DNA from 2 places in the Allobosea eneae genome. Region 1 is predicted to be linked to the other one. Evidence: predicted binding sites of a transcription regulator. Region 1 holds the regulator's gene; the other holds the start of a gene.

Region 1 (14,182 bases):
TCCGTTCTATCGCGATTTCCTCAGGCCGCGCGGCTGGGGCTGGTGCGTCGGCACCTCGATCCGCTTGACGAGCGGCGACAGCATCGTCTTCTCGATCGAGCGCCTCTATGCCGACGGCCCGGTCCCGCGCGAGACGGCCGAGACGCTCGATCCCCTCCGGCCGCACCTTGCGCGGGCGTCGATCATCGCGGCGCGTCTCGGCCTGGAGCGCGCGCGTGCCAGCGTCGCGGCTCTGGAGCTGATCGGACTGCCGGCGGCGATCATCACGGGCCGCCACAGCGTGCTGGCGGCCAACGCGTTGCTCCTGAGCTGCACGGCAGTCGAGATCGGCGCCTTCGATCGCATCCGTCTCGCCGATTCCGTGGCGAACGAACACTTGCAGCGGCACCTCGATGTGGCGGGGGGCGCTGGCCTATCCTTTCCGATCCGGGGGACGAGCGAGCGGCCTGCCTTCGTGGCGCATCTGGTTCCGCTCAGGCGAGCCGGGCTGGATGTGTTCTCCGGCGCGGCGCAATTGTTCTACCTCACCGAGGTCGGCCGCGGCGCGGCGCCGCCCGCAGCGATCCTCGAAGCCCTCTTCGATCTCAGCCCGGCCGAAGCGAAGGTCACGCGGCTCTTGCTCGCGGGCGGCACGGTCGCCGGCATCGCCAGCAGCCAGGGCATCCGGCCCGAAACCGTGCGCGGGCAGCTCAAGACCGTCTTCGCCAAGACCGGCGTGCGCCGGCAGGCTGAGCTGGTCCAGCTCCTTGGCGGGATCCCGGTTCCCGGCCCGCCGCGCTTCGGCCTGTCGGGGGCCATTGTACGCAAATAGCAGTTGGCCCCGCGCAGGGGAATTGCGCTGCACCACCGCTCCGGCATAAGACGCCTCGCCGCAGGCCACGCAAAGGCAGGAGCCGCATGCACGCTCTGGTCGACCCAAAGGCGCCGGTCACGGCGGCGCTGATCGAGGCTATCGGCGTTCCCGCCGTATTGCTCGACCCCCAGGGCGTGATCCAGGCGCTGAGCCCGACCGCGCCGGCGCTTGTCACCGCGCTCGCCAAGGGCAAGCCGCTCGCCCTGGTGATGCGCGACCCCGATCTGATCGATGCGATCGAGCAGGTCTCGCGCCATGGCGGCCGGCGCGCCGTCGAGCTGATCGAGCGCGTGCCGGTCGAGCGCACCTTCCGCATCCACATCGCTGCGCTCGCCGGCAGCGGCTGGCGCCGGGCCGTGCTTCTGACCTTCGAGGATCTCAGCGAGCAGCGCATGACCGAGCGGATGCGCGTCGACTTCGTCGCCAATGCCAGCCACGAATTGCGTACGCCGCTCGCCTCCGTGCTCGGCTTCGTCGAGACCCTGCAGGGGCCGGCGCGCAACGATGCCGCCGCCCGCGACCGCTTCCTGGCGATCATGCGCGAGCAGGGCCTGCGCATGGCCCGGCTGGTCGACGACCTGCTCTCGCTCTCGCGCATCGAACTGCGCGCCCATCTCGCGCCAGAGACGCCGGTCGATCTCTCCAGCATCGCCCGCGAAATTCTCGACTCCCTTGTTCTGATGGCGCGCGAGCGCGAGGTGACGCTGAATCTCGACGTGCCACAGCACCCAGTCACCGTCGCCGGCGATCGCGACGAATTGCTGCGGCTGATGGAGAACCTGGTCGAGAACGCGATCAAATACGGCCAGCGCGGCGGCGAGGTCGGCATCACCGTCGCGATCTCCGGCGAGGAGGCGAGCATCAGCGTGCGCGATGACGGGCCGGGCATCGCCCCGGAGCATCTGCCGCGCCTGACTGAGCGCTTCTACCGGGTCGACACCGCCGCCAGCCGCGAGGCCGGCGGCACCGGCCTCGGCCTCGCCATCGTCAAGCACATCGTCCTTCGCCATCGCGGCAGGCTGACCATCGAGAGCGTCGTCGGCCAGGGCGCGACCTTCCGGGCGATCCTGCCGCGCCTGCCGGAGTCGACCCGTTAACGATTTGTGACGGCAGCAGGCGCGCTTTCATGACTGTGTGTCATGTGGCTGTCATATAGCCGGTGTTCTAGCAAGGCCGCTGCTCTTGCGACCCAGAGAGGACATCTCATGCGCAAACTTCTCATTCTCGCGGCCGCTGCCGCCGGACTTTCGGGTGTTGCCCAGGCTGCCGACATCACCGGCGCCGGCGCGACCTTCCCCTTCCCGATCTACTCCAAATGGGCCGAGGCCTATAAGAAGGAGACCGGAATCGGCCTGAACTATCAGTCGATCGGCTCGGGCGGCGGCATCCGCCAGATCAAGGCGAAGACCGTCGCCTTCGGCGCCACCGACGCTCCGCTCAAGGGCGAGGATCTGACTAAGGACGGCCTGATCCAGTTCCCGACCGTGATGGGCGGCGTCGTCCCGGCGATCAACATCGCCGGTGTCGATGCGGGCAAGCTCAAGCTGACCGGCCCGATCGTCGCCGAGATCTACATGGGCACCATCAAGAAGTGGAACGACCCGAAGATCACGGCGATCAACGCCGGCGTCACCCTGCCGGACGCCAACATTAACCCGGTCTACCGTTCGGACGGCTCGGGCACGACCTTCGTCTTCACCGATTACCTCTCCAAGGTTTCGCCCGAGTGGAAGTCCAAGGTCGGCGCTAACACCTCGGTCCAGTGGGCCGTTGGCATCGGCGGCAAGGGCAATGAGGGCGTTTCCGCCTCGGTGAAGCAGGTCGCCAACTCGATCGGCTATGTCGAGTACGCCTACGCCAAGCAGAACAAGCTCAACTTCGCGCTGATCCAGAATGCCGACGGCAACTACCCCGCGCCGGACGACAAGTCCTTCCAGGCCGCCGCCGCCAACGCCAACTGGAATGAGGCCCCCGGCTTCGGCATCTCGCTGAACAACCAGAAGGGCGCTCAGGCCTGGCCGATCACCGCTGCCACCTTCCTGCTCGTCCACGCCAAGCCGGAGAAGCCGGAAGAGGTGCAGGCCGCGCTGAAGTTCGTCGACTGGGCCTACAAGAACGGCGACCAGCTCGCCCTCGACCTCGACTATGTGCCGCTCCCGGCCAACGTCAAGGATCAGGTCCGCAACGCCTGGAAGGGCGTCACCGACCCGGCCGGCAAGCCGATCTTCTGATCGCGCCCGCCCCTAGAACGACCGGCGGGGGCCGTCACCGGCCCCCGCCGCCTTGCGCGACGAGACCGACTCTTTCCGTCTTCACGTGATTCGGAGTTCCACGGATGGCTGCCGTGACTGACCAGATGGCGCCCGGCGCGCATGTTGCCCGCAAGACTCCGAAGGGCACGTTCGACATCGTCTTCCGCAACGCGAGCTTCCTGTCGGCCCTGTTCGTGCTGCTGCTGCTCGCCGGGATCATGGTCTCGATGGTGATCGGCGGCTGGCCGGCCTTCCGCGAGATGGGGCTGGGCTTCCTGACCTCGAGCGTCTGGGATACCCAGAACGATCAGTACGGCGCCTGGCCGGCCATCGCCGGCACCCTCTCGACCGCCTTGATCGCGCTCGTCATTGGTGTGCCGCTCTCGCTCGGCATCGCCGTCTTCCTGACTCAGCTCGCGCCGCCCTGGTTCAAGCAGCCGGTTTCGACCGCGATCGAGCTGCTCGCCGCCGTGCCGTCGATCATCTACGGCATGTGGGGACTCTTCGTCTTCGTGCCGCTCTTTGCCGCCTATGTGCAAGTGCCGCTCTCGAACGTCGTCGAGGGCATGCCGATCCTCGGTACGATCCTCTATTCGCGTTCGCCGTCCGGCCTCGGCATCCTCACCGCCGGCTTCATCCTGGCGTTCATGATCATCCCGTTCATCGCCTCGATCACCCGCGACATGCTCGACCAGATCCCCTCGGTGCTGCGCGAGAGCGCCTATGGCATCGGGGCGACGACCTGGGAGGTCGTGCGCCATGTGCTGGTGCCGCAGGCCGGCGTCTCGATCATCGGCGCTATCATGCTCGGCCTCGGCCGTGCGCTCGGCGAGACCATGGCGGTGACCTTCGTCGTCGGCAACGCCAACCGGCTGTCCGGCTCGATCATGGATCCCGGCTCGACCATCGCCTCGCGCATCGCCAACGAGTTCAACGAAGCGCTTGGCCTGCAGCTCAACGCGCTGATCGCGCTCGGCTGCATCCTGTTCTTCGTCACCTTCGTCGTCCTCGTGATTGCGCGCATCCTGGTTGCGCGGGTAAAATCCTACTGAGCGGATGGAAAGACCATGACTCTCGCCACCCCCTCGACCGTTCGTGCCCTGCCGCCCGCGACCTGGGGGCGCGTGCGACAGTCGCGCCGAACCGCTGACCGGGCGATGAAGATCATCGCGACCACCTTCACCCTGCTGGCGATCTCCGTGCTGTTCTGGATCCTCGGCATGCTGATCGTGAAAGGCATCGGCGGCCTTTCGGTCGCGACCTTCACCCAGATCACGCCTGGTCCCGGCTCGGAAGGCGGCGGTCTCGCCAACGCCATCGTCGGCTCGCTGGTGCTGACGTTCCTCGGCATCGCGGTGGCGACGCCGATCGGCGTGCTGGCCGGCACCTATCTCGCCGAATACGGCAAGGGCTCGAAGCTGGCCGACCTGATCCGCTTCATCAACGACATCCTGCTCTCGGCGCCCTCGATCCTGATCGGCCTGTTCGTCTACGTGATCATGGTTCAGCCGCTCGGCGGCTATTCCGGCTGGGCCGGCGGCGTCGCGCTCGGCATCATCGCGATCCCGGTGATTGTGCGCACCACCGAGGACATGCTGCGGCTCGTGCCCGGCCCGCTGCGCGAGGCCGGCTCGGCGCTCGGCGCCCCGCCCTCGGTGGTGATCACCTCGATCACCTGGCGGGCGGCGAAATCGGGCATGGTCACCGGCATCCTGCTGGCGCTCGCGCGCATCGCCGGCGAGACCGCGCCGCTGATCTTCACCGCCCTGAACAACAATTTCTGGTTCTCGCCCAGCCTGTTCGGCGGCGTCTCCAACCTGCCCGTGACGATCTACCAGTTCGCCTCCGCCCCTTACGAGAATTGGCAGCAGCTCGCCTGGGCCGGCTCGCTGATCATCACCGTCTCAATCCTCGTGCTTTCCATCATCGCCCGGCGCATCGTGCGCGGCGGCAAGTGATCCAAGTAGCGTCCGATCGGAAGGACCATGAAGATGCTCTCGACCCTGGAACTGAGCCCGCAGACGCTGGACGCCGACGCTCCCGTCCGCATCGCCGTCAAGAATCTCGATTTCTACTACGGCGAGCACAAGGCGCTGAAGAACATCAACCTCGACTTCCGTGACCGCCACGTCACGGCGCTGATCGGCCCGTCGGGCTGCGGCAAGTCGACCCTGCTGCGCATCTTCAACCGGATCTACTCGCTCTATCCCGAGCAGAAGGCCACCGGCGAGATTCTGCTCGACGGCCGCAACATCATCTCCAACAATGTCGACGTGAACGAATTGCGCTCGCGCATCGGCATGGTCTTCCAGAAGCCGACGCCCTTCCCGATGTCGATCTACGACAACGTCGCCTTCGGCATCCGCCTCTACGAGAAGCCGCCGAAGTCGGAGCTCGACGACCGCGTCGAGGGCGCGCTGCGCCGCGCCGCGCTCTGGGACGAGGTCAAGGACAAGCTGAAGAGCTCCGGCATGGGCCTCTCCGGCGGCCAGCAGCAGCGCCTGTGCATCGCCCGCACCATCGCCCAGAAGCCCGAGGTCATCCTGTTCGACGAGCCGACCTCGGCGCTCGACCCGATCTCGACCGGCAAGATCGAGGACCTGCTCGAGCAGCTCAAGACCGATTTCACCATCGTCATCGTCACCCACAACATGCAGCAGGCGGCACGCATCTCGCAGTACACCGCCTTCATGTATCTGGGCGAAGTCATCGAGTTCGACGCCACCAACACCATCTTCATGAACCCGCACAAGAAGCAGACGCAGGACTACGTCACCGGCCGCTTCGGCTGAGGTCCACGCAGTCGTCGGCCAGCCCCGAAGGATACGCCCCGATGTCGGATCAACATATCGTCCGCTCCTACGATGCCGATCTCGAAGGCCTGCGCCGCAGCCTCGCCGAGATGGGCGGCATGTCCGAGCGCATGCTCGGCGATTCCACGGTCGCGCTGGTGCGCCGCGACACCGCGCTTGCTCAGAAGATCATCACGGCCGACCAGCGCCTCGACAATCTCCAGCGCGAGGTCGAGGAGAAGGCGGTGCTGACCATCGCCCGGCGCCAGCCGCTCGCCAATGATCTGCGCGAGCTGATCTCGGCGATCCGCATCGCCGCCGACATCGAGCGCGTCGGCGATCTCGCCAAGAACATCGCCAAGCGCGCCGTCGCGATCTCCGGCCAGTTCTCGCCGCCGCATCGCGCCGTGGTCGGCCTCGAGCATATGAGCCGCCTGGTCCAGGCCCAGCTCAAGGACGTGCTCGACGCCTATGCCGCCAGCAACGAGCAGAAGGCGATGGAGGTCTGGCGCCGCGACGACGAGATCGACGCGCTCTACACCTCGCTGTTCCGCGAGCTCCTGACCTATATGATGGAGGATCCGCGCAACATCACCTTCTGCACGCATCTGCTGTTTTGCGCCAAGAACGTCGAGCGCATCGGCGACCACACGACGAACATCGCCGAGACCATCCATTACCTCGTCACCGGCCAGTCCATGGACGAGACTCGGCCGAAGCTCGACACCACCAACATCCTCGTCGACCTGCCGGCGGCCAATGGCTGAACTGGTAGGCGGTTGAGCGAAAGCGAGACCCTATGCCTGCACGCATCCTGATCGTCGAGGACGAGGAGCCGCTGACCCTGCTGCTGCGCTACAACCTCGAGGCCGAGGGCTTCGAGGTCGACAGCGTGGCGCGCGGCGACGACGCCGAATTGCACCTGCGCGATCACACGCCGGATCTCGTCCTGCTCGACTGGATGCTGCCCGGCCTCTCCGGCATCGAGCTCTGCCGACGCCTGCGCACGCGTCGCGACACCGAGCGCGTGCCGATCATCATGCTGACCGCCCGCGGCGAGGAGACCGAGCGCGTGCGCGGCCTCGCCACCGGCGCCGACGACTATGTCGTCAAGCCGTTCTCGCTGCCCGAGCTGATTGCACGCATCCAGGCGCTGCTGCGCCGCGCCAAGCCGGGCCATGTCGCCGGACTGCTCGCCGCCGGCGATCTCGAACTCGACCGCACCACCCGCCGGGTCCGCCGCGCCGGGGCCGAACTGCATCTTGGGCCGACCGAGTTCCGACTGCTCGAATTCCTGATGCAGGCGCCGGGCCGCGTCTATTCGCGGGCGCAGCTGCTCGATGCCGTCTGGGGCCGCGACGTCTATATCGACGAGCGCACCGTCGACGTCCATGTCGGCCGCCTGCGCAAGGCGATCACCCCGGCCAATTCCAAGGATCCGCTGCGCACCGTGCGCGGCGCCGGCTATGCCTTTGACGAGACGTTTGCGCGCGGCTGACCGTTTTGGTCAGCGCGGCGTAGCGATAATGACCGCTGCGCCGGCAAGGCAGAGCGCCGAGCCGGCGAGATCATAGCGATCCGGCGGTATTTTCTCGACCAGTGCCATCCAGGCCAGCGAGGCGAGGATGTAGATGCCGCCATAGGCGGCAAAAGCGCGTCCGGCCGCGGGGCTGTCGATCAAAGCCAGCTGCCAGGCGAAGGCGGCGAGTAAGACCAAGCCTGGCAGCAGCCACCAGACCGGCTTGCCGAGTTTCAGCCAGGCCCAGAAGGCGAAGCAGCCGGCGATTTCGGCCAGCGCGGCGCCGAGATAGATCGCGAATGTCGCCATGCGCGGGCCCTCTGGTCCTGCCCATGAGCAACCGGCCTTGCGGCCGGCTTTCATGGTTATGCAATCGCGTCGCGAGCACTCAGGCGCGGATGGCCTTGCTGCGGTCGCGCCGACGGTCTGCCGCAGGCTGGTAGGCGATGCGAGCATGATAGGCGCAATAGGGCAGGCCGGTCGCGCTGCGGCCGCCGCAGAAGCGGAATTCCGGCGAGGTCGGGTCACCCATCGGCCAGCGGCACATATATTCGCGCAGATCCATGATGGTGACCCGCTCGGAGAACGGCACCACCACGTCCTCGGACGGGGCCGGCTCGCGCTCGACCTGCGCCTCGGCCTCGATCTCGGCCGCGAATTGCGGGGCGAGCGCGGTGTTGCCGCGGGTCAGCCCGGCGCCGCCGTTCTGATGTCCGGCCGGGTGGCTCGGCGGGCGGGCTGCCGGCTTGCGCGGACGCGGCGCGGCCGAGCCCGGGCTCTTGGCCCGGCCTGACAGGCCGAGACGATGGACTTTCCCGATGACCGCGTTGCGCGTGACATTGCCGAGCTCGGCGGCGATCTGGCTCGCGCTCAGGCCGTCGTTCCAGAGCTTCTTGAGCAGTTCGACGCGTTCGTCGGTCCAGGCTCCGGCTTCGGTCATGGGGTTGCACCTGTCTTCGTCATGTCCCACCGGCGGGCCGGCGAGGCATAGGGAGAGATCATGGCGGAATCCGATACCGGCAGCGTCCGTGGTTAAACGGAAGCCGTTACGCCCGGGACTGACGATACTGGAGACGCCGCACGAGATGTCGTATCTGACGAAGACGACCATACAAGATGGCCTGACTCGGCCACAAGAGTCGCCGAATCCTAATTCGGCTTTTCCCCAGCCAATCGCCGCAGATGGTGTGGCAGTGAGTCCAATCGGCAACGCTGTCGCGAGGTCATGGCTCTTGCAGAAGAAGCTTCAGCCCTCCTCCTGAGGAGCGGACGTCAGTCCGCGTCTTGCAGGATGCTCCAGCTGGTGCCGGAGCCTCCGGCAGCATCCTTCGAGACGCCGCTGACGCGGCTCCTCAGGATGAGGGCTGAGGGCAGGGCCAATCGCCCTCCCGCCAGGGCTGCTGCAATTGACAGGGCCTGGCCGGTTTTGCATAGTCGCGTGACGCAGCCGCCCCAAAGGGCGGCGCTTATGTTTTTGAGCGATCGGGATTTTCCTTCGATGCGGCTTGACGCGCGACGAGACGACGGGAACGGCCAGCGACGATAATGTCGCCGGCGGGTCGCATCGTGCCGGCATCATGCCGCCTTGCGTCCCAACCTGCCGTTCCCGGCCCGAGATTCCGCGCTACCCTCCTGTTTCGCCGCAAGGATTTCGCTCCATGAGCATCGCTTCCGCTTCTTCCGTTCTCCTGCCGACCTATGCCCGCGCCCCGATCGCGCTCGAGCGCGGCGAGGGCGCCTGGGCGATCACCGCCGACGGCACCCGCTATCTCGATTTCGGTGCCGGCATCGCCGTCAATTCGCTCGGCCATGCCCATCCGCATCTGGTCGAGGCCCTGACCCAGCAGGCGCAGCGGATCTGGCACACCTCCAACCTCTACACGATGCCCGAGGGCGAGAAGCTCGCCCGACGGCTCTGCGAGGCGACGTTTGCCGAACGCGTCTTTTTCACCAACTCGGGCGCCGAGGCGAACGAGTGCGCGATCAAGATGGCGCGCAAATACCACGCCGCGAAAGGCCATCCCGAGCGCTACCGGATCGTCACCTTCGAGGGCGCCTTCCATGGCCGCACGCTTGCGACCATCGCTGCCGGCGGCCAGCAGAAATACATCGACGGCTTCGGCCCCAAGGTCGATGGCTTCGACCAGGTGCCCTTCGACGACGAGGCGGCGCTGAAGGCTGCGATCACGCCGGAGACCGCGGCGCTGATGATCGAGCCGATCCAGGGCGAGGGCGGCCTGCGCTCGGTGCCGATGCGCTTCCTGAAGCGCCTGCGCGAGCTCTGCGACGAGCATGGCCTGATGCTGATCTTCGACGAGATCCAGACCGGCGTCGGCCGCACCGGCAAGTTCTTCGCCTATGAGCTGGGTGGCGTCGTCCCCGACATCATGTCGATCGCCAAGGGCATCGGCGGCGGCTTCCCGATGGGCGCCTGCCTCGCCACCGAGGAGGCGGCCTCCGGCATGACGCTCGGCACGCACGGCACCACCTTCGGCGGCAACCCGCTCGCCATGGCGGTCGGCAACGCCGTGCTCGACGTCATCCTGGCTGATGGCTTCCTCGACCATGTCCAGAAGACGGCCTTGCGCCTGCGCCAGTCGCTGGCCCAGCTCAAGGATCAGCATCCCCAGGTGATCGAGGAGATCCGCGGCGAGGGGCTGATGCTCGGCCTCAAGCTCAAGACCCCGAACACCGATTTCGTCGCGCAGGCCCGCGCCGCCGGCCTGCTGGTGGTCGCGGCCGGCGACAATGTCGTGCGCCTGCTGCCGCCGCTGATCATCGGCGAGAGCGAAGTGGCCGAGGCGGTGGCGCGGCTGGACAAGGCGGCTGGCGCGGTCGAGGCGGAACTCGCCCGGCCGGCGGCGGAGTGAGCATGATGTCTGCGACGCGTCACTTTCTCGATCTCTCGGATTTCTCCGCCGGGGAACTCCGCGCCATCCTCAAGGCGGGCGAGGAGATCAAGGCCCGCCGGCGCACGCCCGCGGCCGCCGGTGATCGCCTGCTCGAGGGCAAGGTCATCGCCATGATCTTCGAGCAGCCTTCGCTGCGGACCCGCGTCTCCTTCGACGTCGGCATCCGCGAACTCGGCGGCTCGCCGATGATGGTGACCGGCCAGGAGATTGAGCTCGGCGAGCGCGAGACCATCGCCGACACCGCCCGGGTGCTCTCGCGCTATGTCGACGCGATCATGATCCGCATGCTCGACCACGATTCCGTGGTCGAGATGGCGAAATACGCCACCGTGCCGGTGATCAACGGCCTGACCAAGCGCCAGCATCCCTGCCAGGTCATGGCCGACGTCATGACCTTCGAGGAGCGCAAGGGCTCGATCAAGGGCAAGCGCATCGCCTGGACCGGGGACACCAACAACGTTCTGACCTCCTGGGTCCACGCCGCCGGCCGCCTCGATTTCGAGCTCGCCATCGCCACCCCCGAGGAGCTCGCGCCGCCGCCGGCCTTGCTCGATTGGGCCCGCAAGCAGGGCGCGAAGCTGCAATTGACCAATCGCCCCGAGGCCGCGGTCGAGGGCGCCGATTGCGTCATCACCGATTGCTGGGTCTCGATGGGCGACGAGGAAGGCACGCGCCACAACCTGCTGCGGCCCTATCAGGTCGATGAGCGCCTGCTCGGCCGCGCCGAGAAGGATGCGATCTTCATGCACTGCCTGCCGGCCTCGCGCGGCGAGGAAGTGACCGACGCGGTCATGGATGGGCCGCAATCGGCTGTCTTCGACGAGGCCGAGAACCGCCTGCATGCCCAGAAGGGCATCCTGGCCTGGTGCTTCGGCGGAGTGGCGGCCTGATGGCCGACGCCTCGCCCGCGGGCGCACCCGACGACCGGGTGCTGCCCTTCGCCGTGCCGGCGCTCGATGTGCGCGGCCGGGTCGTCCGGCTCGGCCCCTCGCTCGACCAGGTCCTCGAGCGGCATCATTATCCCGAGCCGGTCGCGCGCGTCCTCGCCGAGGCGGCGGCGCTGACCGTCATGCTCGGCACCACGCTCAAGGGCGAGGGCCGCTTTCAGCTCCAGACCAAGAGCGACGGGCCGATCTCGATGCTGGTCGTCGATTTCAACGCGCCGGACTGCTACCGCGCGATGGCCCGCTACGATGCCGACCGCCTTGCGGCAGCGATCGATGCGAATGCGATCGCGACCGGCGAACTGCTCGGCAAGGGTCATCTTGCCATGACTGTCGACCAGGGCACCGATGCAACGCGCTATCAGGGCATCGTCGCGCTCGACGGGCAGAGCCTGGAAGAGGCGGGCCATCAGTATTTCCGCCAGTCCGAGCAGATCCCGAGCCGCATCCGCCTCGGCGTCGGCACCGTCCTGACCGGTGAAGGCCTCGCCTGGCGCGCCGGCGGCCTGATCGTCCAGTTCATGCCGACATCGCCGGAGCGGCTGCGCGCCGCCGATCTCCACCCCGGCGATGCGCCGGAGGGGCACGAGATCCTCGCCGCCGGTGACGATGACGGCATCAGCGACGACGCCTGGGCCGAGGCGCGCTCCCTCGTCGGGACGATCGAGCATCACGAACTGCTCGATCCGCTGCTGGAGAGCGAGCGCCTGCTCTATCGGCTCTTCCATGAGCGCGGCGCCCATGTCTTCGAGCCCGTCGCGGTGCAGGAGGCCTGCCGCTGCTCGCGCGAGCGGGTGCTCGGCATGCTCAAGGGCTTCTCGGCCGACGACCGCAAGGCGATGGTCGCCGATGACGGCACGCTCGGCGTCACCTGCGAGTTCTGCTCGCGCCGCTACCAGTTCGACCCGGCCGAGGTCGAGGCGGAGATCTCGGCGGAACAATAGGCGTGCGTCATGCTCGGGCTTGACCCGAGCATCTCAGGCCGGAAGAGGCGCCGGTTGGCGTGTTCGCGTCACGAGATTCCCGGGTCTGCGCTTCGCTTCGCCCGAGAATGACGATGTCGCTTACCCCCGGCACTCGGCCATCAGCTTGCGCATGAAGGCCTCTCCGGCCGCGAACTGCTCCAGTGTGATGTATTCGTCCGGCTGGTGTGCCTGGTCGATCGAGCCCGGGCCGCAGACGATGGTCGGCAGGCCGGCGCGCTGGAAATGCCCGGCTTCGGTGGCATAGGCGACGGCGATGGTGCGGTTGCGCCCGGCGAGGCGCATCACCAGCGTCTCGGCCTCGGAGCCAGGATCGGGCGCCAGGCCCGGCACGTCCGAGCTCATCACCGTCTCGATCGCAGCCGATGGCGCGGTCTTGCGCATGCGGGCGAGCACCTCGTCCGACAATTTGGCGAAACGGGCCGGCACCTCCTCGGGATCGGAACCCGGCAGCGTGCGCACCTCCCAGGCGAGATCGCAGCGATCGGCCAGGATGTTGCGGGCGATGCCGCCATGGAATTTGCCGATATGGATGGTGTCATAGGGCGGGTCGAAGCGGCCGCTCTCGTCGATCCGGCCCTCGCGCTCGTCCGCCATGGCGACGAGGCCGGCGGCGAGGCGGGTGCCGGCATGGACAGCGCTGGCGCCGAGATGCGGCTTCGAGGAATGCGCGGCAAAGCCGGTGATCGCGGTGAAGAAGGTGCGGATGCCCTTATGCGCATCGGCGAGCTCGAGCGAGGTCGGCTCGCCGACGATGACGGCGCGCGGCCTAGGCAGGCTCTTGCCCATGGCGGCGATGCCGTCGACGACACCGAGGCAGGTCACCTCCTCGTCATAGGAGAAGAACAGGTGGATCGGCGTCTTCAGGTCGGCGGCGAGGAAATCCGGCACCAGCGCCAGCGCCAGCGCGACGAAGCCCTTCATGTCGACCGAGCCGCGGCCATAGGCCTTGCCGTCCTCGACATGCAGGGTGAAGGGATCGCGCGACCAGGCCTGGCCCTCGACGGGCACCACGTCGGTATGGCCGGAGAGGACGATGCCGCCCTTGTCCTGCGGGCCGATCGTGGCGAACAGCGCCGCCTTGTCGCCGGTCGCGTTCGGGAAGCGCACCGACGGCACCCCCCAGCCGGTGAGATAGCCCTCGACGAAGGCGATCAGGTCGAGATTGGATTTGTGGCTCACCGTGTCGAAGGCGACGAGGTGGGCCAGCATGTCGAGCGGCTGGTAGCGCTGCCCGGTCGGAACGGTGGCGTTCAATGCAGGACCTTCTTCACATAGGGCGAGTCGAGCGGAAACAGCGGCACCTCGACGTCGAAAAGCGCGCCGTCCTCGCCGAGCATCGCGTAGACACCGCGCATGCTGCCGTCGGGCGTCATCAGCGGGCAGCCCGAGGTATAGCTGAAGCGCTCGCCCGGCTGCAGCACCGGCTGCTGGCCGATAACGCCGTCGCCACGCACTTCATGAACCTCGCCACGCCCGTCGGTGATGAACCAATGCCGCGTCATCAATTGCAGGGTGCGCGGCGAGAAGTTCTCGATCTCAATGGTGTAGGCCCAGAAATAACGGCTCTGGTCCGGGGCGGACTCGCTGTCCATGAACTTGGGCGAGGCGGTGACGCGCACGCCATGCGTTTCGGCCTGGTACATGATCGCGGCTCCGTGCCGCCTCCTTACGGCTCACGCCGGGGCGGCGGGAAGGCCTTGTTATGACCTGGGACGGCGCAGCGTCAATGCCGCCAACCGGCCGTAGACCCGATGATCCGCGACGCGCGGGCATGTGGACAACCCGACACCGGACTCGCCAGCCGCATCCCAGCGCGGCAAGAAGAAGATCAATCTCGCGGCGGACTTAGCTTTGCGCCGCATTGAACAAGGTGATCTGATAGCGCCATGGCGACGTCGCCCGACATGCAGGCCGAGATCGCGAC
Region 2 (14,182 bases), on a different contig from region 1:
CGCAGATCGTCGTCGCCGCTCTTCAGCCCCAATCGCCCGAAGACGACACGGAAGCGGCCGGGCCGGGTCAGCGCGACGTCGAGATAGCCCTCGCAGATCGCCGCCAGCCGGTCCCCCCCGGACGCCTCGGCCTTCGCGACCGCTGCCTCCATCGTCTCGGAAAGGTCGTCGAAGCCGAGCGTCGCGATCACCGTCAAAAGGCCGACGAGATTACCGAAATGATGCGCCGGCGCGGCGGGCGAAACCCCGGCCCGGCGGGCGCACTCACGCAAGGTGAAGCCGCCGACGCCCTTCTCGGCCAGCACCGCCTCGGCCGCGTCGATCATCGCCTGGCGCAGGTCGCCGTGATGGTAGCCGCCCCGCTTGCCGACCTTGGTGTCCATCGCACGCCCTGCCTGCATGCCGCCATCATCAAACTTGACGCCGTCAAGATAACGCAATAGGACAGTGCCGCAACTGAACAGCGTCAAGATTGGAGCGCATGATGCCTCTCAACTTGGACGACGCCTTCGCTCGGGCCGGTCAGCTTGCGATGCTCGGCTGGCTCGCCCTGATCCTGCTGCCGCGCTGGCGCGGCGTCTCGGCCGCGCTGGCCGGCTGGATCATCCCGGCTCTGCTCTCGCTCGGCTATGCCGTGCTGATCGCCGTCTACTGGCACGATGCCAAGGGCGGCTTTTCCTCGCTCGATTCGGTGGCGGCGCTCTTTGCATCGAAGCCGCTGCTGCTGGCCGGCTGGATCCACTACCTGGCCTTCGACCTCGTCCTCGGCAATTGGATCCTGCGGCGTTCGCAAGCGGAAGCGATGCCGCACTGGCTGATGCTGCCCGTGCTGCTGCTGACCTTCCTGTTCGGTCCGATCGGCTTCCTGACCTATCTGCTGCTGGAGGCCTGCTTTCGCCTCGCACGCGAAGACCGCATCGCCCGCCTGCAGGCTCGCCTCCCGGCCTGGCTGCCCGATCTCGAACTGGAGCCGCGGCTCACCGCGGCGGCCTTCGCCATGCTCGCTTTGGCGGTCCCGACCGTCTTCGCCTGGCTGATCGACAGCAGGCAGTTCCAAGGGGTGGATACCTGGATCAAGCCGCTGAAGTTCGAGCTCTCGGTCGCGTTCTACCTGCTGACGCTGGCGCTGTTCCTCCCGCTCGCGGGCGAGCGCTTTCGCGCCTCCTGGCTCGGGCGCTACATTGTCTGGCCGGTGATCGTGCCGATCGTCCTCGAAGTCCTCTACATCGCCTGGCGTGCCTCGCGCGTCGAAGCCTCGCATTACAACAGCGACAGCGCGCTCGGTGCCTGGCTCTACACGCTGATGGGCATCGGTGCGGTGATGTTCACGATCGCGCCCGGCTTCCTCGCCTATGGACTCGCCCGTCGCGACGCCGCCCCGATGCCGACGGTCGTGCGCTGGGCGCTGGTCGCCGGCCTTGCCCTTACTTGCGTCTTCGGCCTGCTGAGCGGCGCCTTGCTCGGCTCCAGCGCCAGCGGGCACTATGTCGGCGTCGTACCCGACGCTCACCGGACCATCCCCTTCTTCGGCTGGTCGCTGGCGATCGGTGACCTGCGCATCGCGCATTTCCTTGGCCTGCACGCCTTGCAGATCATCCCGGCGATCGGCGTGGCTCTCTGGCTGGCGATGCGGCAGAGCAAGGCCGGGCTCGTCGCGCTCGGGACGGTCTCGGCCGCCTATGCCGCCATCACCGCGACGGCGCTCGTCGCGGCGCTGCAGGCGCGCCCGCTGCTCGGGGGGGGCTGACAGGCACTACGCATCATCGCCATCGGAGCCGGGCACAAGATCATCGGCGCCCGGCTCGTAGCGCAGCAGGTCGCCCGGCTGGCAGTCGAGCACCGCACAGATCCGCGTAAGCGTATCGAAGCGCATGCCGCGGACCTTGCCGGACTTCAGCTGCGAGACCTGCTGCTCGGTCAGCCCGATGCGCTGGGCCAGTTCCTTCGAGCGCATTTTGCGGCGCGCGAGCATGACATCGAGTTCGACGACGATCGGCATCGTCCAACTCCTACACGAAACTCTGATTCTCGTCCGCGAGCCGGACCGCCTCCCTGAGCACCAGCCCAAAGGCGACCAGCGCCGCCCCTGCGGCCAGCACGCCGAACGTCCCCGGATCGAGCGTGATCGCCAGCTGCTTCTGGCCTGACGGGTTGTCGAAGGTCAGCGCGACACTCTGCAGCGCACGCGCCAGCGGCGTCGCGACGCCCATCGCCGTCAACAGCCAGCCGATCCGCGCGAGGCGCTGCGCGTTCTCCTCCTCCAGCACCTGGCCGCGGCCGAAGCGGCCGAACAGGCTCGAGAGCCGCAACATCGCGGCAACGAAGAGGCCCGCAGGTAGGAGGCCGATCGTCAGCGCAGCCCAATAGCCGCGCTCCGAGAACGGACCGACCGGGGCGTTGACGCCGATCGTGCCGCGGGCATAGGCCGCGAGGTGCTCGGGATCGCGCCAGAGCCAGACGGCGCCGAACGCCATCAAGGCCGCCGCCGCAATGCACAGGACGCGCGCAATCGTACTCACGCGCCGCAGCCTCGCCATCGCGGACCGATCCTGCGCTGAACTCACAATGGATGCCATGTTACTTCACTCCATGATTGACAAAATTAAATTAATAGATGAATTTATGAATGTCAAAGCTAGTCACTGGAAAGCTCGATGCGCATTGCCCTGCCCGCCAGATTCCTGCTTTGCGGCCTGCTCGCCGGCTGCGGACACGTCCCGCTGGCCTCCCTGCCGAAGCTGTCCAAGGTCGACATCAGGACGACAGACCTCGCCGAGCTGCGCGCCGGCATCAGCCTGCCGGCCGATATCCGCACGCTGCCCGGCGGCGTAACGATGACGCTCGTCGCTTTGCCCAAGGATGGCGGGCGCCATGAACGCAAGGTCGTGCTGGAAGAAGTCCGCGACGCCGCCGAACTGGCGAAGCTGCCGGCGGTGGCCTCGCCCGGACGCCGCTTCACACTGTTCAGGCTGAGCCGGGCCGACGCCGCGCGCCTCGGCGCCTTCCGCGAGGAGATGTTCGCCGGCCCGCAGAACAGCGGCAATCGCGGCAGCCTCGCGCTGGGCGCCGACAAGGCCTGCCGCCTCGGCGAGCTCTCAGGCAAGCCGATCGCGATGTCAGGCTATCTCAGGACATCTGAAACGCAGGACTATGTCCTGCTGATGCGCGACTTCGACCTCAAGGAAGCTGTCCGCGAAGTCGACCCCAAGGTCGATCTCGCCACCGCGATCCCGCCTTGCGACACAATGCCCGAAGCGAAGCTCAGCGGCTCTCCCGCCGCGCCATGAAGGCGAGCTTCTCGAACAGCGAGACGTCCTGCTCGTTCTTGAGCAGCGCGCCGTGCAGCGGCGGGATCAGCTTGCGCGGGTCGCGCTCGCGCAGCACCTCGGGGCCGATATCGTCGGCGACGAGCAGCTTCAGCCAGTCGAGCAGTTCGGAGGTCGAGGGCTTCTTCTTGATGCCGGGCACCTCGCGCACCTCAAAGAACAGGCGCAGCGCCTCCTCCATCAGTCGCTTCTTGATGCCGGGGAAATGCACCTCGACGATTTTCTGCATCGTCTCGGCGTCCGGGAAGCGGATGTAGTGGAAGAAGCAGCGGCGCAGGAAGGCGTCCGGCAACTCCTTCTCGTTGTTCGAGGTGATGATCATCACCGGCCGCTGCGCCGCCCTGATCGTCTCGCCGGTCTCGTAAACATGGAACTCCATGCGGTCGAGTTCGAGCAGGAGGTCGTTCGGAAACTCGATGTCGGCCTTGTCGATCTCGTCGATGAGCAGCACGGGCCGCACCGGCGAGACGAAGGCCTCCCAGAGCTTGCCGCGCTTGATGTAGTTGGCGATGTCGGAGACGCGGGCGTCGCCAAGCTGGCTGTCGCGCAGGCGGCTGACCGCGTCGTATTCATAGAGCCCCTGCTGCGCCTTGGTGGTCGACTTGACGTGCCAGGTCAGCAGCGGCGCGCCGAGCGCGGCGGCGATCTCCTCGGCCAGCACGGTCTTGCCGGTGCCAGGCTCGCCCTTGACGAGCAGGGGGCGCTCCAGCCGGATCGCGGCATTGACCGCGACGGTCAGGTCCTCGGTGGCGACATAGGAGGCGGTACCGGTAAAGCGCATGCGGAACCCTTCGCGTGGCAAGATCGCGGCCATGCTGCCGCCGCGAATGGCATCGTGATTAGAGGTCAGCCGGCGGCGGGGCAAGTTTTCGTCAGCCCGATGCGTGATTTGGTTTGTGTTGCAAGGCCCTGGGACGCAAAGCTGAGAGATCAGCAGCTTCGCTTGATTCTTCGAGGGTGACGTGGCCGGGACGATCGATCCTTCCGCCTATCGCGACGCCGTGGTCGTGCTCGCCACGGCCGGCGTGATCGTGCCCTTCGCCAAGCGTTTCCGGGTCAATTCGGTCGTCGCCTTCATGGCCTGCGGTGCGGTGCTCGGCCCTTATGGGCTCGGCGGGCTCGGCGCCAAGATCCCGATCCTCAGCACCATCACCGTCTCGAGCGCCGAGGCGCTCGCCGGCCCGGCCGAGCTCGGCGTCGCCTTCCTGCTCTTCGTCATCGGGCTGGAGCTGTCCTATGAGCGCCTCAAGACCATGCGCCGACTGGTCTTCGGGCTCGGCCTCGGCCAGGTCGCATTCTCGGCCGCGGCGATCGGCGCCATCGCCTACGGCTTCGGACAACCGGCTGCCGCGGCGCTGCTGATCGGAACGGCGCTCGCCCTGTCCTCGACCGCGATGGTGGTCGAATTGCTCTCGGCCCATCGCCGCATCACCTCTTCGGCCGGGCGCGCCAGCTTCGCCATCCTTCTCTGCCAGGATCTCGCGGTGATCCCGCTGCTCTTCCTGGTCAGCGTGCTCGGCGCGCAGAACGGCGGCTCACTGCTCGCCGGCCTGACTCAGGCGCTGCTGCAGGCGATCGCAGCCATCGCTGCGATCGTCGTCATCGGCCGCCTCGCCATGCGCCCGCTCTTTCGCCTGGTCGCCTCGACCGATTCCTCCGAGAGCTTCATGGCGGCAACCCTGCTGGTTGCGCTCGGCACAGGGCTGATCGCCGCAGGAGCTGGCCTCTCCATGGGGCTCGGGGCCTTCATCGCCGGGCTGCTGCTGGCGGAGACCGAGTATCGCCGCGCCATCGAGGTGACGATCGAGCCGTTCAAGTCGCTGCTGATCGGCGTCTTCTTCCTCACGGTCGGCATGAGCGTGAACCCTGCAGCCTTGGCGGCCCAGCCTGTTGCGATCCTGAGCATCGCCGCCGGGCTCTTCCTCGCCAAGGTCGCGATCACCTTCCTGTTCGCCCGCTACTTCAAACTGTCGGTGCCGACCGCGCTCGAAACCGCGATCATGGTCGGGCCCGGCGGCGAGTTCGCCTTCGTGCTGCTGACCGCGTCCGTCGCGGCCAAGCTGGTCGACCAGAACGCCGCCGCGCTCGTGCTCGCCGGCGTCTCGCTGACCATGATCTTCCTGCCGCTCGCTGCCCGCATGGCGCGAAAGCTCTCGGCACGCCTGGCGCCGGCCGTGAAAATTCCGGACGAAGCGAATATCCTGCCGCCGGACGATCATGCCCCCCGCGCCATCGTCGTCGGCCTCGGCCGCGTCGGCCGGCTGGTCGGCGAGATGCTCTCGCAGCACAAGGTGCCCTATATCAGCCTCGACGCAGACCCGGCCGTGGTCGCGACGCAACGCCGCGCCGGCCGCCCCGCCTTCTACGGCAACGCCACCCAGCCGGATTTCCTGCGACTCTGCGGCCTCGAGGAGGCGACCGCGCTGATCGTGACCATCGACAATCCCCGCGCCGTCGACGAGATTGTCGCGGCAGCGCGCGGCGTGCGGCAGGACCTCGTCATCGTCGCCCGCGCCCGCGACGCCAAGCATGCGCGGCATCTCTACGAGCTTGGGGTGAACGACGCCGTACCGGAAACGATCGAAGCCAGCCTGCAATTGTCGGAAGCGGCGCTGGTCGGCCTCGGCGTGCCGATGGGCCTGGTCATTGCCTCGGTGCATCAGCGCCGAGACGATTTCCGCAGCGAGCTCAAGCCGGCGAGCGCGCCGCAGCCGGCGCTGCCGAGGCATGCACGGTCGCGGCGGCTGTGACGCCGGGCGCCTGATCCAGACTTACGCGAATTCCTTCCGCTCCGCCGGCTCCAGCCGCACGGACAGCGCAGTCGTCGAGGCTGGCGCCAGATCGGCCCGCATCGCCTTGCCCGCGGCAGCCGCCTGCATCGCCCGGCGCATATGGCCGTAGAACTGCTCGGCGCTGCTGTGCCAGCTATGGCGCTGCGCAAGCTCCAATCCGGCCTCGCGTGGTAGGCGCAGGGCCGAGAGCGCCGCCTGGCGCAGATCCTCGTGCAGCACCGCCGCCTCGCTGCCGGCGAAGACGTCGCTCGGCCCCTGCACCGGGAAGGCGGCGACCGGCAGCCCGCTCGCCGCCGCCTCCAGCAGCACGATGCCGAAGGTGTCGGTCAGACTCGGAAAGACGAAGACATCGGAGGAGGCATAGATCGCCGCGAGATCCTCGCCCTCGCGCGCCCCGAGGAAATGCGCCTCCGGAAAGGCGCGCATGAGGTCGGCACGGGCTGGGCCGTCGCCGACCACGACCTTGCTGCCGGGCAGGCGCAGCGACAGGAAGGCCTCGAGGTTCTTCTCGACCGCGACCCGGCCGACGCTGAGGAAGATCGGCCGCGGCAGGTCGAGCACGCTCTCAGGGCGCGGGTGGAACAAGGAGAGGTCGACACCCCGCCCCCAGCGCAGGATGTGTTCGAAGCCATGCGCACGCAGCTCGGCCTCGACAGTGGCGGTCGAGACCATCACGCCGGCGGCGGGCCCGTGAAAGCGGCGCAGGAAACGGTAGCTCCAGCTCTCGGGGATCGGCCAGCGCGCCGCGACATATTGCGGGAAGCGGGTGTGGTAGCTGGTGGTGAAGGTGCGCTTCTGGGCGAGACAGACGGCGCGCGTCAGCCAGCCGATCGGCCCCTCGGTCGCGATATGGATATGGTCGGGGCCGAACTCGGCGATGCGTTTGGCGATATGGCGGCGGGTCGCCAGCGCGATGCGGATATCGGGATAGGACGGCAGGCCGACCTGCCAGAAGCCTTCCGGCGTCAGCATATGCGGGGTGACGCCGAATTCCGGCGCCGCCTCGACCATCCGCTCCAGCGAGCGCACGACGCCGTTGATCTGCGGCCGCCAGGCGTCCGTCGCGATCAGGACGCGCATCAGCGCGCTTTCCGCTCAGCCGGCTCCGGCTGAGCGCCAAGGATTCGCGCCAACTCAAAACGCCGGGGCATGATCTTACCCCAAAACTGGTTCCCGCTTTTGGGGAGCATGCCCCGGGCCGCCTCGACGAGGCTCGGAACCGGTGCTGGGCGTGTGGCAGCAGGGGCCGGCAGAACCGGCCTCTCGCCCTTCAACCGGTGCTGCGGCCAGCGCACGATCTCGAAGCGGCCATCGTCGTGCTCGACCACAGCGGTGCAGCTTTCGACCCAGTCGCCGGTGTTGATATAGGTCAGCCCGTCGATGTCGCGCTGGGCGGCATGGTGGATGTGGCCGCAGATCACGCCGTCCGCCTTGTGCCGGCGCGCCTCGTCGGCGAGGCACTGCTCGAACTCGCCGATATAGTTCACGGCGTTCTTGACCTTGTGCTTCGCCCAGGCCGAGAGCGACCAGTGCGGCAGCCGTAGGACCCGCCGCACCCGGTTGATGCCGTGATTGAGGAAGAGAGCGATCGTGTAGGCCCAGTCGCCGAGCAGGGCGAGCCATTTGGCGTTGCGCACGACGAGGTCGAACAGGTCGCCATGGATGACAAGCATGCGCTTGCCGTCGGCGGTCTCGTGGACGATATCGTCGACCAGCGTGATGCCGCCGAACTGCAGGCCGGTATAGTCGCGCAGAAAATCGTCGTGATTGCCGGTCACGTAGATCAGCTTCGAGCCCTTGCGCACCTTGCGCAGCAGCTTCTGGACCACGTCGTTGTGCGACTGCGGGAAATACCAGCCGCTCTTCAGCCGCCAGCCGTCGATGATGTCGCCGACCAGATAGATCGTCGGGGCGTCGTAGGCGCGCAGGAACTCCAGCACCAGATCCGCCTGCGCACCACGCGTGCCGAGGTGCAGGTCGGATATGAAGATGCTGCGAACCTGCTTGGCGTCGCTATCGTCGCTCATGCTCGCCAGTCCAACTGTTGCGATGCCTGCGGCGTGTGTCTGATTTGCACTACGCTTTGATGACGCGGCGGCGAAAGCATGCTTTGCCTGCGCTCACGAAAGCCAATGCCTGTTCGGGAGAAGACTGATGGATCTTGGAATTTCCGGCCGCACGGCCATCGTTTGCGCCTCGAGCAAGGGGCTGGGCCGCGGCTGCGCGCAGGCGCTGGCCGAAGCGGGCTGCAAGGTCATCGTCAATGGCCGCGACGGCAAGACGCTGGAGGACACCGCCGCTGCGATTCGCGCCAGCACAGGCGCGACCGTCATCGCCGTCGTCGCCGACGTCGGGACGAAGGCTGGCCAGGACGCGCTCCTCGCCGCCGCGCCGAATCCCGACATCCTCGTCAACAACAATGGCGGCCCGCCGCCCAAGCCGTTCCGCGAAGTGACGCGCGAGGGACTGCTCGAAGGCGTGGCGCAGAACATGGCGACACCGCTGGAGCTGGTGCAGCGCGTCGTCGACGGCATGATCGAGCGGCGCTTCGGCCGCATCGTCAATATCACCTCGGCGAGCGTGCTGACCCCGCTGACCGGGCTCGACGTTTCCTCCGCCGCCCGCGCCGGCCTGACCGCCTTCCTGGCCGGCGTGGCCCGCGAGATCGCCCATGCCAACGTCACCATCAACAACATCCTACCCGGCGTGTTCGACACCGACCGGATCAAGACCGCGACCAACAAGGTCGCCGAGATGCAGGGCATCAGCATCGAGGAAGCGACGAAGCGGCGACTCGCTGCCGTCCCGGCCGGCCGCCTCGGCACGCCCGACGAGTTCGGCAAGCTCTGCGCCTTCATCGCCAGCGCCCATGCCGGCTACATCACCGGCCAGAACTTCCTGATCGACGGCGGCTCGTTCCGGGCGAATTTCTGACGCAGCCGCAAGCCGGCCGGGCGGCGCCAGACGCAGCCCGGCCGACGCCCTCCAGCCTAGGCCCACCATGACCATTGCCTATCGCCGCGCCGCCCCCGACGACACGCCCGCCTGCATCGTCCTGCGTGGCATGACGCGAGAGAACGCCTTCTCGGTCGAACGGCTCGCGGCGCTCGGCATCACGCTCGAAAGCTGGCGCGCCGGCATCGCCGATGGCAGCCTGCCGGGCCATGTCGCGACCGAAGACGGCAGGATCGTCGGCTATTGCTTCGGCGAACGCGAGACCGGCGAGATCGCCGTGCTGGCGCTGCTGCCGAGCCATGAGGGCCAAGGCGTCGGCAGGACGCTGCTGAACCTTGTCGTCGCCGATTTCAAGGACTTCGGCTTCAGCAGGCTGTTCCTGAGCTGCTCATCCGACCCGGCCGCGCGTTCCTATGGCTTCTACCGGCATCTGGGTTGGACCTCGACCGACAGCTTCGACGATCGAGGCGACGAGATCCTCGAATACCGCCTCGCCTAGCCCGCATCGCCATCGCGTCCCGCGGCGCGCCGGTCCGGTTTGCAAGATCGGCGCTTGGAACGGCCACAAGCCCGTGGTCTAAGGACTGGAGGTCTTGCACAAGACCTCCAGTCCTCGCGCCCGACCTGTTCCCTTGTCACCGCTCCTCGGCATCAGCCTCAAGCTGCTCTCGGCCCTGTCGTTCACGCTGATGTCGGCCGGCATCAAGACGCTGGCCTCGCGCTATCCGACCGGCGAGCTCGTCTTCTTCCGCTCCTTCTTCGCACTGATCCCGCTGATCATCTGGCTGGCCTGGCGCCATGAGTTCCCCGAGGCGCTCAAGACCAGCAATCTGCGCGGCCATCTCAAGCGTGGCGTCATCGGCTCGACCGGCATGTTCCTCGGCTTCGCCGCGCTGCATCTGCTGCCGCTCTCGGACGCGGTCGCGATCGGCTATGCCGCGCCATTGATCGTCGTGGTGCTGGCGGCGCTGATCCTGAAGGAGCGGGTGCGCATCTATCGCTGGACCGCCGTCGCCGTCGGCTTCCTCGGCGTTCTCCTGATGCTCTCCCCGCATATGGGCGTGCAGGCGTTCGGCCATGGCCTCTCCGGCGGCCCTGCGATCGGCGCCCTGCTCGCGCTCGCCGGCGCCTTCTGCTCCGCTTTCGCCTCGATCGAGGTCCGGCTCCTGACCCATACCGAGAAGACCGGCGCCATCGTCTTCTACTTCATGACGCTGACCTCGCTGCTCGGCCTGCTGACGCTGGCGCTCGGCTGGACAGTGCCCGACCTGAAGGATTTCATCCTGCTCGTCGCCATCGGCGTGCTCGGCGGCCTCGGCCAGATGCTGCTGGTCCAGGCCTACCGCTATGGCGACGCCTCGCTGATCGCACCGTTCGAATATTCGACGATGATCTGGGCGACCGCGCTCGGCTGGTTCGTCTTCGGCGAATGGCCGGTGCTGGCCGTGCTCCTGGGCTCGCTGATTGTGATCGCCTCCGGCATCTACGTCATCCTGCGCGAGCAGCAACTCGGCCTGCTCAAGAAGGAGACGCGCGAGGCCGGTCCGTCCCGCTCCGTCTGACGCCCTCGACTTGCCGCTTGGAGCGATCCGGGGCATTGTCCGCTAGGACAAACAATCGTTCTCTATCCCAAACGGATGAGGGGCGACGGCAGGCAGAGCGCAATGGGCATCGAAACCAGGGAACGTGGCGGGCGCGAGCTGGAATCCGGCGCGCAGGTGATCTCGGGCCAGCTCGGCAAGACCATCCAGCGGCTGCGCAAGGCCTATAATCTGTCGCTTTCGGAACTGGCCGAGCAGTCCGGCGTCGCCAAGTCGATCATCAGCCAGATCGAGCGCAACGAGACCAATCCGACGCTGGCAACGATCTGGCGGCTGTCTCAGGCGCTCGACGTCTCGATCGAGCGCGTGCTCTCGACCAATGAGGAAGAGGCCTTCATCGAGAAGATCGCCCGGCCGGACACGCCGATCCTGGTCTCGGAAGACGGCAAGCTGCGCCTCGCCATCATCGGCTGGATCAAGACCGTCGAATGGCTGCAATGGTACGAGGTCAGCGCCGAGCCGGGTGGCGAGCTCGATTCGGAAGGCCATCAGCGCGGCTCGATCGAATCGCTCTCGGTCAGCGCCGGCGAGTTCGAGGTCGAGGTCGGCGGCATCACCCAGCGCGCCAAGGCCGGCGAGACCCTGCGCTATCGCTGCGACCGTCAGCACATCGTCCGCTGCGTCAGCGGCCAGCCGGGCACGGCCCTGATGGTCTGTATCCTCAAGGCAGCAGTGATGGACTAGGCGTAGTCACGGCCACCGCCCCTGCGCCTTGACGAAGTCGACGAAGGCGCGAAGCGGCGCCGGCAGATGACGCCGGCCCGGATAGTACAGGAACGGCCCGGGGAAGCGCTCCCACCAGGATTCGAGAACGGGCTCCAGCGCGCCATTGTCGAGATGAGGCCGCAGCCAGTCCTCGAAGAGCTGGATGACGCCGCTGCCCGCAATCGCTGCCTCGACGGCAAGGTCGATCGCAGCGCCGGCACGAACGATGAGCGGGCCGCTCGGCTCCACGCGGACGATCTCGCCGTCGCGCTCGAATTCCCAGGATGTCATCGCGCCGCTCGAGAAGCGGCCGCGCAGGCAGGCATGGCCCAGCAGGTCGCGCGGATGTTCAGGCCGCCCGCAGCGATCGAGATAGGCGGGCGACGCCGCCGTCGCAAAGCGCTGTTCAGCCGGGCCGATCGGCAGCGCGATCATGTCCTGCTCCAGACGCTCACCATATCTGATACCGGCATCGCAGCCCGAAGCGAGCATGTCGACGAAGCTGTCCTCGGCGATCACCTCCAGAGTGATGTCGGGATAGGCGGCGAGAAAGGCCGGCACGATCCTGGGCAGCACGAGCCGCGCCGCGCTGACCGGCACGTTCAGCCTCAGCGTCCCGGCCGGCCGATCGCGGAAGCCGTTGACGACGTCGAGCGCCGCCTCGACCTCTCCGAGCGCCGGTCCCAGCCTGTCGAGCAGGCGGGCTCCCGCTTCGGTCGGCGCGACGCTGCGCGTGGTACGGTTGAGCAGGCGCACGCCGAGCCGCGCTTCGAGCCGGCGCACGGCCTCGCTGAAACTTGAGGCGCTGCCATTGCTGGCCCGCGCCGCATCGCGGAAGCCGCCGGCGCGCGCAACCGCGACGAAGGCCGTGAGGTCGCCAAGATCAGCCGCCATTGTTCGCTTTCCCGAACAGCCTGTGCCGATTGAGCTGTCTTATCCATCATATGCCGACCGCGTACATGCTCGGTCAAGCCAAAGGAGACAGGTCAATGACGGACATCGGCAAAGCCGGAACATTCAAGCTCGGCGCACGTTGGGTGAAGCGCATGGGCTATGGCGCCATGCAGCTGGCGGGGTCGGGCGTGTTCGGCCCGCCTAAAGATCGGCAGGCAGCGCTTTCCGTCCTGCGCGAAGCCGTCGCCAGTGGCGTCGACCACATCGACACCAGCGACTTCTACGGCCCGCACGTCACTAACCAGATTATCCGCGAGGCACTCCATCCCTATCCGGACGATCTCGTCATCGTCACAAAGATCGGAGCAAAGCGCGGTGCCGGCGGCTCCTGGAATCCGGCTTTCTCCGCCGAGGAGCTGACCAGCGCAGTCCATGACAACCTGCGCAATCTCGGTCTGGATGCGCTCGACGTTGTCAATCTGCGCGTCATGTTCGATGTGCACGGGCCTGCAGAAGGCTCGATCGAGGCACCGCTCACCGCGCTCGCCGACTTGCAGCGCCAGGGCCTCGTCCGCCATATCGGGCTCAGCAACATCACTCCGACACAGCTGGCACAGGGGCGCGGCATCGCCGAGATCGTCTGCGTGCAGAATCAATACAATCTTGCGCATCGGCATGACGACGCCCTGATCGATGAACTCGCCGCTGCCGGGATAGCCTATGTGCCGTTCTTTCCCCTCGGCGGCTTCACGCCGCTGCAATCGACCGCACTGTCCGATGTCGCCAAGGCACTCGATGCGACCCCGATGCAAGTAGCGCTGGCTTGGCTCCTGCAGCGCGCGCCCAACATATTGCTGATCCCCGGCACGTCGTCGACGGGCCATCTGCGCGAAAATCTGGCGGCGGCGGAACTACCGCTTTCGGCTGATGCATTGAGCGTGCTGGACCGGATCGCGGCAGGCGCAGCGACGGCCTGACGATGGGGTCGGCTAGCCCGCGGGTTTCGGCGGCCTTGCCGGCCCCTGCACCGCCGGCAGCGACTTCAGGTACTCAGCCATCGCCAGCCGGTCGGCATCCGACAACTGCGCCATGTTACGCACAACCGCGGCCATCGTGCCGCCAACATTGTCGAAGCTCGGTGTGAAGCCGCTCTTCAGCAGTTCGGCGATCTCGGACTTCGACCACTTGCCGAGCCCGTCCTCGGCCTGGGTGATGTTCGGCACCCAGCCCTTGCCTTCCGGGTCCGGCCCGCCGGCAAAGCGCGTCGCCTGGACGATAGCGCCGAACTGGTTGCGGCTGGAATGGCATTCTGCGCAGTGGCCCGGCCCGTTAACGAGATAGGCGCCGCGATTCCATTCCTCGCTCTTGCTGGGATCGGCCTTGAACGGTGTCCCGTCGAAGAACAGCAGCTTCCAGCCGCCGACGAGGCGGCGGATATTGAAGGGAAAGCCGAGCTCATGGCCGGGCGTCCTGCCCTCCACCGACGGCAGCGTGCGGATATAGGCGAGGAGATCGGCCACCGCCTTGGCCGGCATCAGGCGGTAGGAGGTGTAGGGAAAGGCCGGGTAATAGTGCTGGCCCGAAGGCGATACGCCGGCGGTCATCGCCTGAATGAAGTCGGCCGTGCCCCAATTGCCGATGCCGTCGCGCGTATGCGGCGAGATGTTCGGCACATGGAATTTGCCGAACGGCGACTCCAGCACCAGCCCACCGCCCAGCCGCGTCTTGTCATCCTGGCCGGGCGTTGCATGGCAGGAGGCGCAGCCGCCGGCGGCGAACAGCAGCTTGCCGTTCTCGATGTCCGGCGCCGGCAGCGTGCCGACCTCCGGCCCCGGCGAGACCACGCGCGGATCGGTGAGGACGAAGAAGCCGGCGGTGCCGAGCGCGACGAAGACCAGAAGCGTGATCA

The links. The regulator PhoB, encoded in region 1, activates phosphate uptake and scavenging genes when phosphate is short. The targets are predictions, from matches to a motif close to TGTCATNNANCTGTCAT.
Region 2: a site for PhoB is predicted at 8,194-8,210, ahead of ACFPOB_RS11130 (UDP-2,3-diacylglucosamine diphosphatase). Genes of this name have one in related genera too.

The regions. Positions count from the first base shown of each region.
Region 1 is NZ_JBHSLW010000042.1:11,436-25,617, reverse strand. It holds gene ACFPOB_RS23745 (helix-turn-helix transcriptional regulator) at 1-811, shown strand, start outside; gene ACFPOB_RS23740 (ATP-binding protein) at 898-1,950, shown strand; gene pstS (phosphate ABC transporter substrate-binding protein PstS) at 2,059-3,084, shown strand; gene pstC (phosphate ABC transporter permease subunit PstC) at 3,189-4,157, shown strand; gene pstA (phosphate ABC transporter permease PstA) at 4,173-5,063, shown strand; gene pstB (phosphate ABC transporter ATP-binding protein PstB) at 5,097-5,897, shown strand; gene phoU (phosphate signaling complex protein PhoU) at 5,939-6,664, shown strand; gene phoB (phosphate regulon transcriptional regulator PhoB) at 6,697-7,395, shown strand; gene ACFPOB_RS23705 (YnfA family protein) at 7,405-7,725, opposite strand; gene ACFPOB_RS23700 (GcrA family cell cycle regulator) at 7,805-8,356, opposite strand; gene ACFPOB_RS23695 (aspartate aminotransferase family protein) at 9,075-10,286, shown strand; gene argF (ornithine carbamoyltransferase) at 10,289-11,218, shown strand; gene ACFPOB_RS23685 (Hsp33 family molecular chaperone) at 11,218-12,216, shown strand; gene argE (acetylornithine deacetylase) at 12,337-13,512, opposite strand; gene apaG (Co2+/Mg2+ efflux protein ApaG) at 13,509-13,901, opposite strand; gene ACFPOB_RS23670 (2'-deoxycytidine 5'-triphosphate deaminase) at 14,145-14,182, shown strand, end outside.
Region 2 is NZ_JBHSLW010000011.1:218,844-233,025, reverse strand. It holds gene ACFPOB_RS11170 (TetR/AcrR family transcriptional regulator) at 1-401, opposite strand, end outside; gene ACFPOB_RS11165 (ABA4-like family protein) at 485-1,747, shown strand; gene ACFPOB_RS11160 (helix-turn-helix domain-containing protein) at 1,754-1,999, opposite strand; gene ACFPOB_RS11155 (DUF2975 domain-containing protein) at 2,010-2,519, opposite strand; gene ACFPOB_RS11150 (hypothetical protein) at 2,655-3,287, shown strand; gene ACFPOB_RS11145 (AAA family ATPase) at 3,262-4,107, opposite strand; gene ACFPOB_RS11140 (cation:proton antiporter domain-containing protein) at 4,289-6,076, shown strand; gene ACFPOB_RS11135 (glycosyltransferase family 4 protein) at 6,098-7,198, opposite strand; gene ACFPOB_RS11130 (UDP-2,3-diacylglucosamine diphosphatase) at 7,198-8,145, opposite strand; gene ACFPOB_RS11125 (SDR family oxidoreductase) at 8,273-9,052, shown strand; gene ACFPOB_RS11120 (GNAT family N-acetyltransferase) at 9,120-9,572, shown strand; gene ACFPOB_RS11115 (DMT family transporter) at 9,706-10,635, shown strand; gene ACFPOB_RS11110 (helix-turn-helix domain-containing protein) at 10,738-11,358, shown strand; gene ACFPOB_RS11105 (LysR family transcriptional regulator) at 11,365-12,273, opposite strand; gene ACFPOB_RS11100 (aldo/keto reductase family oxidoreductase) at 12,369-13,250, shown strand; gene ACFPOB_RS11095 (c-type cytochrome) at 13,263-14,182, opposite strand, start outside.